DNA from 2 places in the Nocardiopsis sp. YSL2 genome. Region 2 is predicted to be linked to the other one. Evidence: predicted binding sites of a transcription regulator. Region 2 holds the regulator's gene; the other holds the start of a gene.
The links. The regulator HspR, encoded in region 2, represses chaperone genes until heat shock. The targets are predictions, from matches to a motif close to ANTTGAGTCNNNNNGACTCAANT.
Positions count from the first base shown of each region.

Region 1: a site for HspR is predicted at 2,107-2,129, ahead of lon (endopeptidase La). Genes of this name have one in related genera too.

Region 1 covers NZ_JAMOAO010000001.1:3,627,841-3,634,212, reverse strand. Annotated here, with positions in the region: gene lon (endopeptidase La) at 1-2,096, opposite strand, end outside; gene M1P99_RS16225 (DUF6350 family protein) at 2,350-3,906, opposite strand; gene M1P99_RS16220 (DUF1707 domain-containing protein) at 4,144-4,668, shown strand; gene sucD (succinate--CoA ligase subunit alpha) at 4,760-5,638, opposite strand; gene sucC (ADP-forming succinate--CoA ligase subunit beta) at 5,653-6,372, opposite strand, start outside.
Region 2 covers NZ_JAMOAO010000001.1:2,216,100-2,222,471, forward strand. Annotated here, with positions in the region: gene dnaK (molecular chaperone DnaK) at 10-1,857, shown strand; gene grpE (nucleotide exchange factor GrpE) at 1,899-2,618, shown strand; gene dnaJ (molecular chaperone DnaJ) at 2,790-3,947, shown strand; gene M1P99_RS09595 (heat shock protein transcriptional repressor HspR) at 3,944-4,444, shown strand; gene clpB (ATP-dependent chaperone ClpB) at 4,535-6,372, shown strand, end outside.

The sequences.
Region 1 (6,372 bases), 1.4 Mb from region 2:
GTGATACCCGCGCTCGGCCCGTCCTTGGGCACCGCGCCCGCCGGAACGTGCAGGTGGACGCCGCGCTCCTTGAGGTCGCCGACCGGCAGCTCCAGTTCGGCGCCCCGGGCCCGCAGGTAGGACAGGGCGATCTGCGCCGACTCGCGCATGACGTCGCCGAGCTGGCCGGTGATCGTCAATCCGCTCGCCCCCGACTCCGGATCGGCCAGCGACGCCTCGACGAACAGGACGTCACCGCCGGCCCCGGTCACCGCCAGACCGGTCGCCACGCCCGGCACCGACGTACGGCCCGCCGTCTCCGGCGTGTGCCGGGGCCGTCCCAGGTAGCCGCTCAGGTCGCCGGTGTCCACCCTGACCGGCGGTGACACCTCGCCCAGGGCCGCCGCCGCGGCGATCTTGCGCAGGATGCGGGCGATCGTGCGCTCCAGGCCGCGCACCCCGGCCTCGCGCGTGTACTCCGCGGCGAGCGTGCGCAGGGCGTCGTCGGTGATCTCCACCTCCGGATCGCCCCCGGCGGTGACCAGCCCGGCACGCTCGACCTGCCTGCGCAGGAGGTGGTCACGGGCGATCGCGACCTTCTCGTCCTCGGTGTAGCCGTCCAGCTCCACCAGTTCCATCCGGTCCAGCAGCGGCCCGGGGATCGTGTCCAGGGCGTTGGCCGTGGCCAGGAACACCACGTCGGACAGATCGAGGTCGACCTCCAGGTAGTGGTCGCGGAACGTGTGGTTCTGGGCGGGGTCGAGCACCTCCAGCAGCGCCGCCGTCGGGTCGCCGCGGAAGTCGGAGCCCACCTTGTCGATCTCGTCGAGCAGGACGACCGGGTTCATCGACCCGGACTCCTTGACCGCCCGGACGATACGGCCGGGAAGGGCGCCCACGTAGGTGCGCCGGTGCCCGCGGATCTCCGCCTCGTCACGGACACCGCCGAGCGCGACCCGGGTGAAGCTCCGGCCCATGGCGCGGGCCACCGACTCGCCCAGCGAGGTCTTGCCGACCCCGGGCGGTCCGACCAGCGCGAGCACCGCACCGCTGCGGCGCCCGCCGACCACGCCCAGCCCCTGGTCCGCGCGTCGCTTGCGGACCGCCAGGTACTCGGTGATCCGCTCCTTGACGTCGTCCAGTCCGGTGTGGTCGGCGTCCAGGACCTCGCGCGCCCCGGCGATGTCGTAGGCGTCCTCGGTGCGCTCGTTCCAGGGCATCCCCAGGACCGTGTCCAGCCAGGTGCGGATCCACCCGGACTCGGGAGAGGAGTCCCCGGCCCGCTCCAGCTTGTCCACCTCGGCCAGCGCGGCCTCACGGACGTGCTCGGGCAGGTCGGCCCCCTCCACGCGCACACGGTAGTCGTCCTCCTCACTGGAGGAGCGGCCGTCGAGCTCGTTGAGCTCCTTGCGGATCGCCTCCATCTGCCGGCGCAGCAGGAACTCACGCTGCTGCTTCTCCACACCCTCCTCGACGTCGCGGTCGATGGTCTCGGCGACGTCGAGCTCGGCGAGGTGCTCCCGGGTCCACTCGCTGAGCAGGTGCAGGCGCTCCAGGACATCGTGCGTGTGGAGGAGTTCGAGCTTGCGCTCGACGGTCAGGAAGGGGGAGTACCCGCCCCGGTCGGCGAGCAGGCCGGGGTCGCTGACCTGCTGTACGCCGTCCAGCACCTGCCAGGCGCCGCGCTTGTGCAGGTAGGTGGTGAGCAGTGCCTTGTACTCGCGGGCCGCCTCCTGGACGCGGCCCGGCTGGTCCTTGGGATCGCGGTGGACGGTGGCCAGGACCCACAGGGCGGCGCCCGGCCCGGTGGTACCGCTGCCGACACTGGCCCGCGCGGTGCCGCGCAGCACGGCGGCCGGCTTGCCGTCGGGGGTGCGGCCCACCTGCTCGACCACGCCGACGGTGCCCATGGCGGCGTAGGAGCCGTCGACGCGCGGCACGATCAGGACCTCGGGCCCCTTGGCGGAGTCGCCCGAGCTCGCGACCGCCTGAGCGGCCTCCACGGCCGCGCGAACGTCGGAGTTGGACATGTCGACCGGCACGACCATGCCCGGGAGGACGACGTCGTCGTCGAGGGGCAGCACCGGGAAGGTCACGCTGGCGGAAGTCTCACTCATGAATCCTCCTAGTTGAGTCAAACAGACTCAATAAAAAGGAGCCGAGTTTTCTTCCCGCCCGGTTGTTCGCCGACAGCGATCAGGCCGTGACCTGCGTGTCAGCCGCACCCGCCACCGAGCCACAGGGACCGGAGCAGCGCCGCGCACGCGCCGGCGGGCCCATCCGGACCGGTCGGCGGCTCGGCGTCCCGCGGCCCCGCGCCCGTACGGTGGGCCCCGACCTACGGGCGCGGCCCCTGACGGCCGTCGAGGATCAGGTCCTGGGGGTGTCCACCTCGTCCGCAGCCGCCTCATAGGTGATCCCGTACATCTCCTCCTCGGCGTCCTTCTTCCGCCGCCACCAACGCGACCTTTCTCGCCCGGACGCGCCCCCGGCCTCGAGCTTCGCCTGGCGCCTGGCCTCCTTGCGGGCGGCTCGCAACTCCCGGCGGGCCTCGGCACGGGCCGCGCGTTCGGCGGCCCGGTCCGCTCGCGCCTGCTCGCGCGCGCTGCTCGCCTGGGCGTGGCGTTCGGCGAGCGTCGGCTCGGCACGCTTCGGCTCGGCGGGCGACTCCTCCTCGCGGGTCCGCAGCGGCGTGACCGTGGCCAGCCCCTCGCCGACCGGGACGTCGGCGGGCAGGTCGGCCTCCGGGCGCTCGCGCTCCGCGGCGGTCGGGCCCTCGGGCACCGGAGCCGACAGGAGCAGACGGCGCGAGTACCACCAGTTGGCGATCCACGCGGCGATCGCGGCGGCCACCCCCACCTCCAGCGCGGCGACGAGACCGACCTGCCACGCCGACGGGCCCACCTGGGTGAGGCGCTGCGCACCGAGCGACCCGCCGGCCAGTTCGGCCAGCGCCGCGCACAGCAGCCCCGTCGTCACACCGCACACGAACCCCCACAGCGGCGCGGCCTCCCGGACCACGTCCGGGGCGCTGCGCTGGGTCAGCACGCCCCCGATCCCGCCCGCCACGAACGGCAGGGCCAGCGACACCAGGGACACCGCCGGAGCCGCCCCGTTGTCCGGAAGGGCCGCCAGCATCGGGAACAGGGGCAGCTGCCCCACCGACACCCCCGTCGGGGCGACCACGGTCAGCTCCCCCACCGCGAACCCCGGGCCGAGCGCGTAGCAGACGGCGAACACCACGGCGTTGGGCAGGTACGCCAGTTGGATGACGATCAGGAGCGCCCCGCCCACGACCCCCGGAGACAGCAGGCGGGTGGTCTCGACGACCTCGGGCAGGCTCACGGCGAGCGCGACCACGAACAGCAGGAGCCCGCCGAGGAGCAGGCCGGAGGTGGAGGCGAGCATGCCCACCAGGAGCGAGCGCGAACGGGCCGGCATCAGCGCCAACAGGTCGCGGACGGGCACGCCCTTGTCGCGCATCAGCTGGCGCAGCGCGCCGAGCCCGCCCGCCAGGAACGCGATCACGAAGCCCATGACCAGCGCGCGCGGCATGCTGGGTTCGATGGCCTCGGTGCGGGCCACCAGCGCCAGGGTGCCCGCGATGGCCGCGTAGGGGCCCGCGATGGCCAGGGCGGCCCGGTACACGTGCCGCAGCCGGGCGATCTCGCAGGCGCGGGCCAGCCAGCGGCCCGAACGGTACAGCAGCAGCCCCGGGAGCAGGACCAGGCCGAGCGGAAGGAGCCCGATCTGGCCGTCCGGGATCGCGAAGGACACGTGGTGCCCGACCAGCCAGGCCAGGACGGCGCCCTGGAGGAGGTCGACGATCTCCTCACCGAAGGAGGCGTGGGGTGCGGCCACCCAGCCGATGATCGTCAGCGTGACGATCACGGCCAGTCCGCTGCCCGCCGCGGTCGCCGCGGCGATCCCACCGGTCGCGTAGATCGGCCGCGACCCGCCGGGGACGGTGTCACTGGTGGGGCGGGTCCGCTCCGGGGCGCGGCCGCGGTCGGGGGGAGATCCTGGCGTACTCACCCGACTTATGCTGCCAGGCACCGGAATGCTCCGTGGCATCCCGGCCGCGCGTGTCGTGTCCCGGCGCCCGGAACCGGCTCGCCGTGGCACGCGTCATACCATGAACACTCCTGCTCGATTGGATGACGCATGGCAGGTCCCGGACCCGACCACTCGTACCGCCTCTCCGACGACGAGCGCGACGAGGCGCTCGTCCACCTGCGCACGGCCCTGGCGGAGGGGCGGCTGGACTTCGACGAGCACGAGAACCGGTCCGACGCGGTACTGCACGCGGTCACCAACACCGAGCTCGTGCCGCTCTTCGAGGACCTACCGCTACGCCTGCGACCAGGCGCGATCAGCGCGCCCCACACCGGAACAGCCCCCGCGGTACCCGGCCCCCGCCATCAGGCCCCGGTCGAGCACGGCACCGGGGACAGGCGGCCCGACCGCGCCGGACACGGGGGGAACATGGGCGGCCTGATCGCCTGGGGCGGGTTCCTGTTCTTCGTGTGGGGGCTGCCGACGCTGGTCTCGGGCAACGTCACGGGATTCCTGGTCTTCCTCGGCTTGTTCTGCATGCTCGTGATCGGTCCGGGCGTCGGACGCCACCGCCGGCACCGCCGCCGGATGGGCCGTGGCCGCCCGGGCGGTCGGGACGGGATCGAGGACTGAGGACACACGACACGGCTCCGCCCCACCGACCGGGAGGCCAGCGGGGCGGAGCCGTGTGAGTGAACGGACCCAGCGGGTCCGGCGCGGGTCCCTAGAAGAGGTCGCGCACCAGCTTCGCCGTCTCACTCGGGGTCTTGCCGACCTTGACTCCGGCGGCCTCCAGGGCCTCCTTCTTCGCCGCGGCCGTACCCGAGGAACCCGACACGATCGCCCCCGCGTGACCCATCGTCTTGCCCTCGGGAGCGGTGAACCCCGCCACGTACCCCACCACGGGCTTGGTCACGTTCGCCTTGACGAACTCCGCCGCGCGCTCCTCCGCGTCACCACCGATCTCACCGATCATCACGATCACATCGGTGTCCGGGTCCGCCTCGAACGCCGCCAGAGCATCGATGTGCGTGGTCCCGATGATCGGGTCCCCGCCGATACCCACCGCCGAGGAGAAACCGATGTCGCGCAGCTCGTACATCATCTGGTACGTCAGCGTGCCCGACTTCGACACCAGACCGATCCGGCCCGGCTTGGTGATGTCGGCCGGGATGATGCCCGCGTTGGACTGGCCCGGCGTGATCAGACCCGGGCAGTTCGGACCGATGATCCGCGTCTTATTGCCCTTGGCCTGGGCGTGCGCCCAGAACGCCGCGGTGTCGTGCACCGGAATGCCCTCGGTGATCACCACCGCCAGGCCGATCCCGGCGTCGATGGCCTCGAACACCGCGTCCTTGCAGAACTTGGGCGGCACGAAGATGACCGTGACGTCGGCGCCGGTGGCGGCCATGCCCTCGGCCACCGATCCGAAGACCGGGACCTCGGTGCCGTCGAAGTCGACCTTCTGGCCGGCCTTGCGCGGGTTGACCCCGCCCACGATGCTGGTGCCCGAGGCGAGCATGCGGCGGGTGTGCTTGGTGCCCTCAGAGCCGGTCATGCCCTGGACCAGCACCTTGCTGTCCTTGTTCAGGAAGATAGCCATGGTGTGTCAGTCCCCTACTTCGCCGCGAGCTCGGCGGCCTGTGCGGCGGCGCCGTCCATCGTGTCCACCTGTCGCACCGCGGGATGGGCGCGCTCGGTCAGGATCCGGCGGCCCAGTTCGGCGTTGTTGCCGTCCAGGCGCACGACGAGCGGCTTGGAGACGTCGTCGCCGCGCGACTCCAGCAGCTCCAGCGCCTGCACGATGCCGTTGGCCACCGCGTCGCACGCGGTGATGCCGCCGAACACGTTCACGAACACGCTCTTGACCGCCGGGTCGCCCAGGATGATGTCCAGACCGTTGGCCATCACCTCGGCCGAGGCGCCTCCGCCGATGTCCAGGAAGTTGGCGGGCTTGACCCCGCCGTGGTTCTCACCCGCGTAGGCGACCACGTCCAGCGTGGACATGACCAGGCCCGCGCCGTTGCCGATGATCCCGACCTCACCGTCGAGCTTCACGTAGTTCAGACCCTTGGCCTTGGCCTGAACCTCCAGCGGGTCGCCCTCCTCCGCGAAGGTGAGGCTCTCCAGGTCCTGGCGGAACTCGGCGTTCTCGTCCAGCGTGACCTTGCCGTCGAGCGCGACGACGCGGCCGTCCTTGGTGAGGATGAGGGGGTTGACCTCGACGAGCGTGGCGTCCTTGCCGACGAAGGCGTCCCACAGCTTCGTGATGAGCTCGGCCGCGCCCTCGGCGGCGGCCTGCGGCAGCTTGCCCGCCTTGACGATCTCCGCGGCGAC
Region 2 (6,372 bases):
GGTAGCACCATGGCACGTGCGGTCGGAATCGACCTCGGTACGACGAACTCGTGCGTCGCGGTCCTGGAAGGCGGCGAGCCCACGGTCATCGCCAACGCCGAGGGCGCCCGCACCACCCCGTCCGTCGTGGCCTTCGCCAAGAACGGTGAGGTCCTGGTAGGCGAGGTGGCCAAGCGCCAGGCCGTCACCAACGTCGACCGGACCATCCGCTCGGTCAAGCGCCACATCGGCACCGACTGGAAGCAGAAGATCGACGACAAGGACTTCAACTCCCAGCAGATCAGCGCCTTCGTCCTGCAGAAGCTCAAGCGCGACGCCGAGGCCTACCTGGGTGAGGACGTCACGGACGCGGTCATCACCGTGCCCGCCTACTTCAGCGACTCCCAGCGCCAGGCCACCAAGGAGGCCGGCACGATCGCGGGCCTGAACGTCCTGCGCATCATCAACGAGCCGACCTCGGCCGCACTGGCCTACCACCTGGAGAAGGAGGACGAGGCCACCATCCTGGTCTACGACCTCGGTGGCGGCACCTTCGACGTCTCCCTCCTGGAGGTCGGTGACGGCGTCGTGGAGGTCAAGGCGACCAACGGCGACAACCACCTGGGCGGCGACGACTGGGACCAGGCGATCGTCGACTGGCTCGTCGAGCGCTTCAAGAACGCCAACGGCGTGGACCTGTCCAAGGACAAGATGGCCCTCCAGCGCCTGCGCGAGGCCGCGGAGAAGACCAAGATCGAGCTGTCCAGCTCCAGCGAGTCGGCCATCAACCTGCCCTACATCACGGCCTCGGCCGAGGGCCCGCTGCACATGGACGAGAAGCTCAGCCGCGCGGAGTTCCAGCGCCTGACCTCGGACCTGGTCGAGCGGACCAAGACGCCGTTCCAGCAGGTCATGAAGGACGCCGGGATCAGCCTCGACCAGATCGACCACGTGGTCCTGGTCGGCGGTTCGACCCGTATGCCCGCCATCGCCGACCTGGTCAAGGAGATGACCGGCGGCAAGGAGCCCAACAAGGGCGTCAACCCGGACGAGGTCGTGGCCATCGGCGCCGCGCTCCAGGCCGGTGTGCTCAAGGGCGAGGTCAAGGACGTCCTGCTGCTGGACGTCACCCCGCTCTCGCTCGGCATCGAGACCAAGGGCGGCGTGTTCACCAAGCTCATCGAGCGCAACACGACCATCCCGACCAAGCGCTCCGAGATCTTCACGACGGCCGACGACAACCAGCCGTCCGTGCAGATCCAGGTGTACCAGGGTGAGCGCGACATCGCCCAGTACAACAAGAAGCTGGGCGTCTTCGACCTGACCGGTCTGCCCCCGGCGCCGCGCGGCGTCCCGCAGATCGAGGTCGCCTTCGACATCGACGCCAACGGCATCGTCAGCGTCACCGCGAAGGACCTGGGCACCGGCAAGGAGCAGTCCGTCACCATCTCCGGCGGTTCGGCGATGTCCAAGGAGGACATCGACAAGATGGTCCGCGACGCCGAGCAGTACGCCGAGGAGGACCGCAAGCGCCGCGAGGAGGCCGAGGTCCGCAACAACGCCGAGTCCCTCGTCTACCAGACCGAGAAGGTCATCAAGGACAACGAGGACAAGATCCCGGCGGAGGCGCGCACCGAGACCGAGGAGGCCCTCACCGAGCTCAAGACGGCGCTGGAGGGCACGGACGTCGAGGCCATCCGCACCGCGAGCGAGAAGGTCGCGCTGGCCAGCCAGAAGATCGGTTCCGCGATCTACAGCCAGGGCCAGCAGGCCGGCGCCGAGGGCGACGCGGGTCAGGGCACCGAGGGTGCCCAGGCCGACGACGCCGACGTCGTGGACGCCGAGATCGTCGACGAGGACAACGGCAAGCAGTCCTAGCCGCTGTCCGCTGGGAGACGAGGAAGGAGGAAGCGTCGGACATGGCGCCGTCGGACAAGACGAACAGCTCCGGCACCGGCGACGGTGAGGAGCACCAGGGACCGGTGATCCGCGACAACCGCCGGATCGACCCGGACACCGGTGAGGTCCGCAACCCGCAGGACGACACCGCCGAGGAGGCGGTGGAGGCCGAGGAGGTGGACGTCTCCGAGGTTCCGGACACGCCCGAGTCGGTGATGGACGCCGTCAGCGCGGACGAGCGGGTGGTCGAGCTCACCAACGACATCAAGCGGGTGCAGGCGGAGTACGCCAACTACCGCAAGCGCGTCGAGCGCGACCGCGTGGCGGTCCGCGAGATGGCCACCGCCCAGGTGGTGAGCGACCTGCTGCCGATCCTGGACGACGTCGGGCGCGCCCGTGAGCACGACGAGCTCACCGGCGGGTTCAAGGCGGTCGGGGAATCGCTGGAGGCCCTGGTCACCAAGCTGGGCCTGGAGAAGTACGGGGAGAAGGACGACGAGTTCGACCCGAACCTCCACGAGGCGCTCACCCTGGTTCCGGTACCGGGCATCACGACGCAGACGGTGATCGAGGTGTTCCAGCCCGGGTACCGCATCGGTGAGCGGATCCTGCGCCCGGCCCGCGTGGTCGTGGGGGATCCGATGGAGGGCGGCGACGAGGCGGCGGCGGACACCGCTGAGCCGGCCGGCGCCGACGCCGACGACTCCTCCGAGGGCGACGGGTCGGAGAACGACAAGTAGGGGCCGCGTCCCCGCAGCGCCCGCGGGCGGTGCGGGGAGGCACGCACCGCCCGGCCGCGGCCGCCGCTCCCGCGGTGGCCGCGGCCGGAGGGCGACCCCGGCCTCCGGTGGCCCGGGGACACGTGGAAGCATCGGACGCAACCGGCACCAGCGGGGAGAAGGCACCAGTCGATGAGCACCAAGGACTACCTGGAGAAGGACTACTACAAGGTCCTCGGAGTCTCAAAGACCGCCTCGAAGGACGAGATCAAGCAGTCCTACCGGAAGCTGGCCCGGGAGAGCCACCCCGACGCCAACACCGACGATCCCGAGGCCGAGGACCGCTTCAAGGAGATCTCCGAGGCCTACAACGTCCTGTCGGACGAGAAGCGGCGCAAGGAGTACGACGAGGCGCGGTCCCTGTTCGGCGGGTCCTACCGCCCGGGCGGCGGTGCCGGTCCCGGCGGGTTCGACATGGGCGACCTCTTCGGGCAGGGGACCGGCGGCGCGCCCGGCGGCGAACGCCTGAGCGACCTGTTCGGCGGGCTGTTCGGGGGCCGCAGCCGCGGCGGGACCACCACCCGCAGCCGACGCGGTGCCGACGTCGAGACCGAGACGACCATGACCTTCCGCGAGGCCGCGGAGGGAGTCACGCGCTCCTTCCAGCTGACCAGCGAGGCGCCGTGTCCCACCTGTAAGGGCACCGGCGCCAAGGCCGGCACCGCCCCGCGGATGTGCCCCAAGTGCAGCGGCACGGGGCATGAGAACACCAACCTCGGCGGCTTCTCGCTGTCCGAGCCGTGCAGCGAGTGCAAGGGGCGCGGCCTGGTCGTCGACGACCCCTGCGTGACCTGCCACGGCAGCGGGCGCGGCAAGAGCACCCGTACCATCCAGACCCGTATCCCCGGCGGCGTGTCCGACGGTCAGCGCATCAGGATCAAGGGCAAGGGCGCTCCGGGCGAGCACGGGGGCCCGGCCGGAGACCTCTACGTCGTCGTCCACGTGAAGGGACACCAGGTGTTCGGCCGCAGCGGCGACAACATCACCATCACCGTGCCCGTGACGTTCCCCGAGGCCGTGCTCGGCTCGGAGGTGCGCATCCCCACCCTCACCGGCTTCCCGGTGACGGTGAAGATCCCGCCGGGTACGCAGAACGGGCACAAGCTGCGGGTGCGCGGCAAGGGCGCCACCCGCAAGGACGGCACCATGGGCGACATGCTGGTCACGGTCGAGGTCACGGTGCCGAAGACTCTGAACGGCGACGCTCGTGAGGCGCTGGAGAAGTTCCGCGCCGCGACGTCCGACTACGACCCGCGCGACGGGCTCGAAGCGCGGGCGAAGGGTGCGTGAACGACGTGAACTCCTTCGGCGCTGACGCCCCGGTCTACGTGATCTCGGTGGCCGCCGAGCTGGCCGGGATGCATCCGCAGACACTGCGTCAGTACGACCGACTGGGGATCGTCTCACCCGGCCGCGCGTCCGGCCGGGGCCGCCGGTACTCCATGCGGGACGTACAGACGCTGCGCGAGGTACAGCGGCTGTCCCAGGAGGAGGGCATCAACCTCGCCGGGATCAAGCGGATCCTGGAGCTGGGGCACGAGGTGGAACAGCTGCGCGAGCAGGTGTTCCACCTGGCCAACGAACTGGAGGCCGCGCGTCGGGCGGTGGCCCGGCGCGGCGGGCGGCCGCCGGAGTCCGGCGGCGCGGTGCGCGGGGAACTCGTGCGCCGCACACGCGTCACGATCTTCAACACCGCCGAACCGCCCGACGACGAGACCCGGCGCACCGGACAGGACCACTCCGCCACCGAGGACACCGACCGACCCGACTCGTTCAAGGACCGGTAGGACCGACAGGGCTCCGCGCGGACACGAGGGGCACGACAGGCCATCGATTCTCACTCTGCGTGACACTACTTGTGAAAGGAGTCACCGTAGATGGACTACAAGCTCACCAAGAAGAGCCAGGAGGCTCTGTCGGTGGCCATCCGCCGCGCGACCACGGACGGCAGCCCGCAGGTCGAACCCCTGCACCTGCTGGCCGCGCTCCTGGAGCAGGCCGAGGGCGTCACACGCCCCCTGCTCAAGGAGGTCGGCGCGAGCCCCGACGACCTCAGGGACAGGGTCGACGCCGCGATCGCGGTGCTGCCCCGGGCCGCCGGATCGACGGTCAGCTCGCCCAGCTCCTCGCGCCAGCTCATCGTGTCGATCAACACCGCCGCCCAGCGCGCGCAGCGGATGGAGGACGAGTACGTCTCCACCGAGCACCTGCTGGTGGGGCTGGCCGCCGACGGCGGTGAGGCGGCGCGCCTGCTCACCGAGGCCGGAGCGACCCCGGACGCGCTGCTGGAGGGCTTCGAGCGCGTGCGCGGAACGGGGAAGGTGACCTCGGAGAACCCGGAGGACACCTACCAGTCGCTGGAGAAGTTCGGTGTGGACCTCACCGAGCGCGCCCGCGAGGGCAAGGTCGACCCGGTGATCGGCCGGGACGGGGAGATCCGCCGCGTCATCCAGGTCCTGAGCCGCCGCACCAAGAACAACCCGGTCCTCATCGGCGAGCCGGGTGTGGGCAAGACCGCGGTCGTGGAGGGCCTGGCCCAGCGCATCGTGGCGGGGGACGTGCCGCAGTCGCTGGTCGGCAAGCGCCTGGTGAGCCTGGACCTGTCCGCGATGGTGGCGGGCGCCAAGTACCGGGGCGAGTTCGAGGAGCGGCTCAAGGCGGTGCTCTCGGAGATCAAGGAGTCCGAGGGCCAGGTCATCACGTTCATCGACGAGCTGCACACCATGGTGGGCGCGGGCGCCGCCGAGGGCGCGATGGACGCGGGCAACATGCTCAAGCCCATGCTGGCGCGCGGCGAACTGCGCATGGTCGGCGCGACCACGCTGGACGAGTACCGGGAGAAGATCGAGAAGGACCCGGCGCTGGAACGCCGCTTCCAGCAGGTCATGGTGGGCGAGCCGTCGTCCGCCGACACCATCGCCATCCTGCGCGGGCTCAAGGGGCGCTACGAGGCGCACCACAAGGTCCAGATCAACGACGCCGCTCTGGTGGCCGCCGCGACCCTGTCCGACCGCTACATCACCGCGCGCTTCCTGCCCGACAAGGCCATCGACCTCATCGACGAGGCCGCGTCGCGGCTGCGCATGGAGATCGACTCCAGCCCGGTGGTGATCGACGAGCTCCAGCGCACCGTCGACCGCCTGAAGATGGAGGAGATGGCGCTCGACAAGGAGTCCGACCCGGCCAGCCGCCAGCGGCTGGACCGGCTGCGCGCCGACCTGGCCGACCGGCAGGAGCAGCTCAACGCGCTCGTGGCCCGGTGGGAGCAGGAGAAGGCCGGCCTCAACCGGGTCGGTGAGCTCAAGGGGCAGCTGGACGACCTGCGCACCCGCGCCGAGCTCGCCCAGCGCGAGGGGGACTTCGACACGGCCTCCCGGCTGATGTACGGGGAGATCCCGACCCTGGAGAAGCAGATCGAGGAGGCCTCCCAGGCGGAGGAGCACGCCGCGGCCGAGGGCACCGGCGACACGATGGTCAAGGACGAGGTCGGCGCGGACGAGGTCGCCGACGTGGTCTCGGCCTGGACCGGCATCCCCGTGGGGCGGCTGATGGAGGGCGAGACCTCCAAGCTGCTGCGTATGGAGGAGGAGCTGGGCCGCCGCATCATCGGCCAGAGGCAGGCCGTGGGCGCGGTCTCCGACGCGGTGCGCCGGGCGCGGGCGGGGATCTCCGACCCCGACCGTCCGACGGGTTCGTTCCTGTTCCTGGGCCCGAC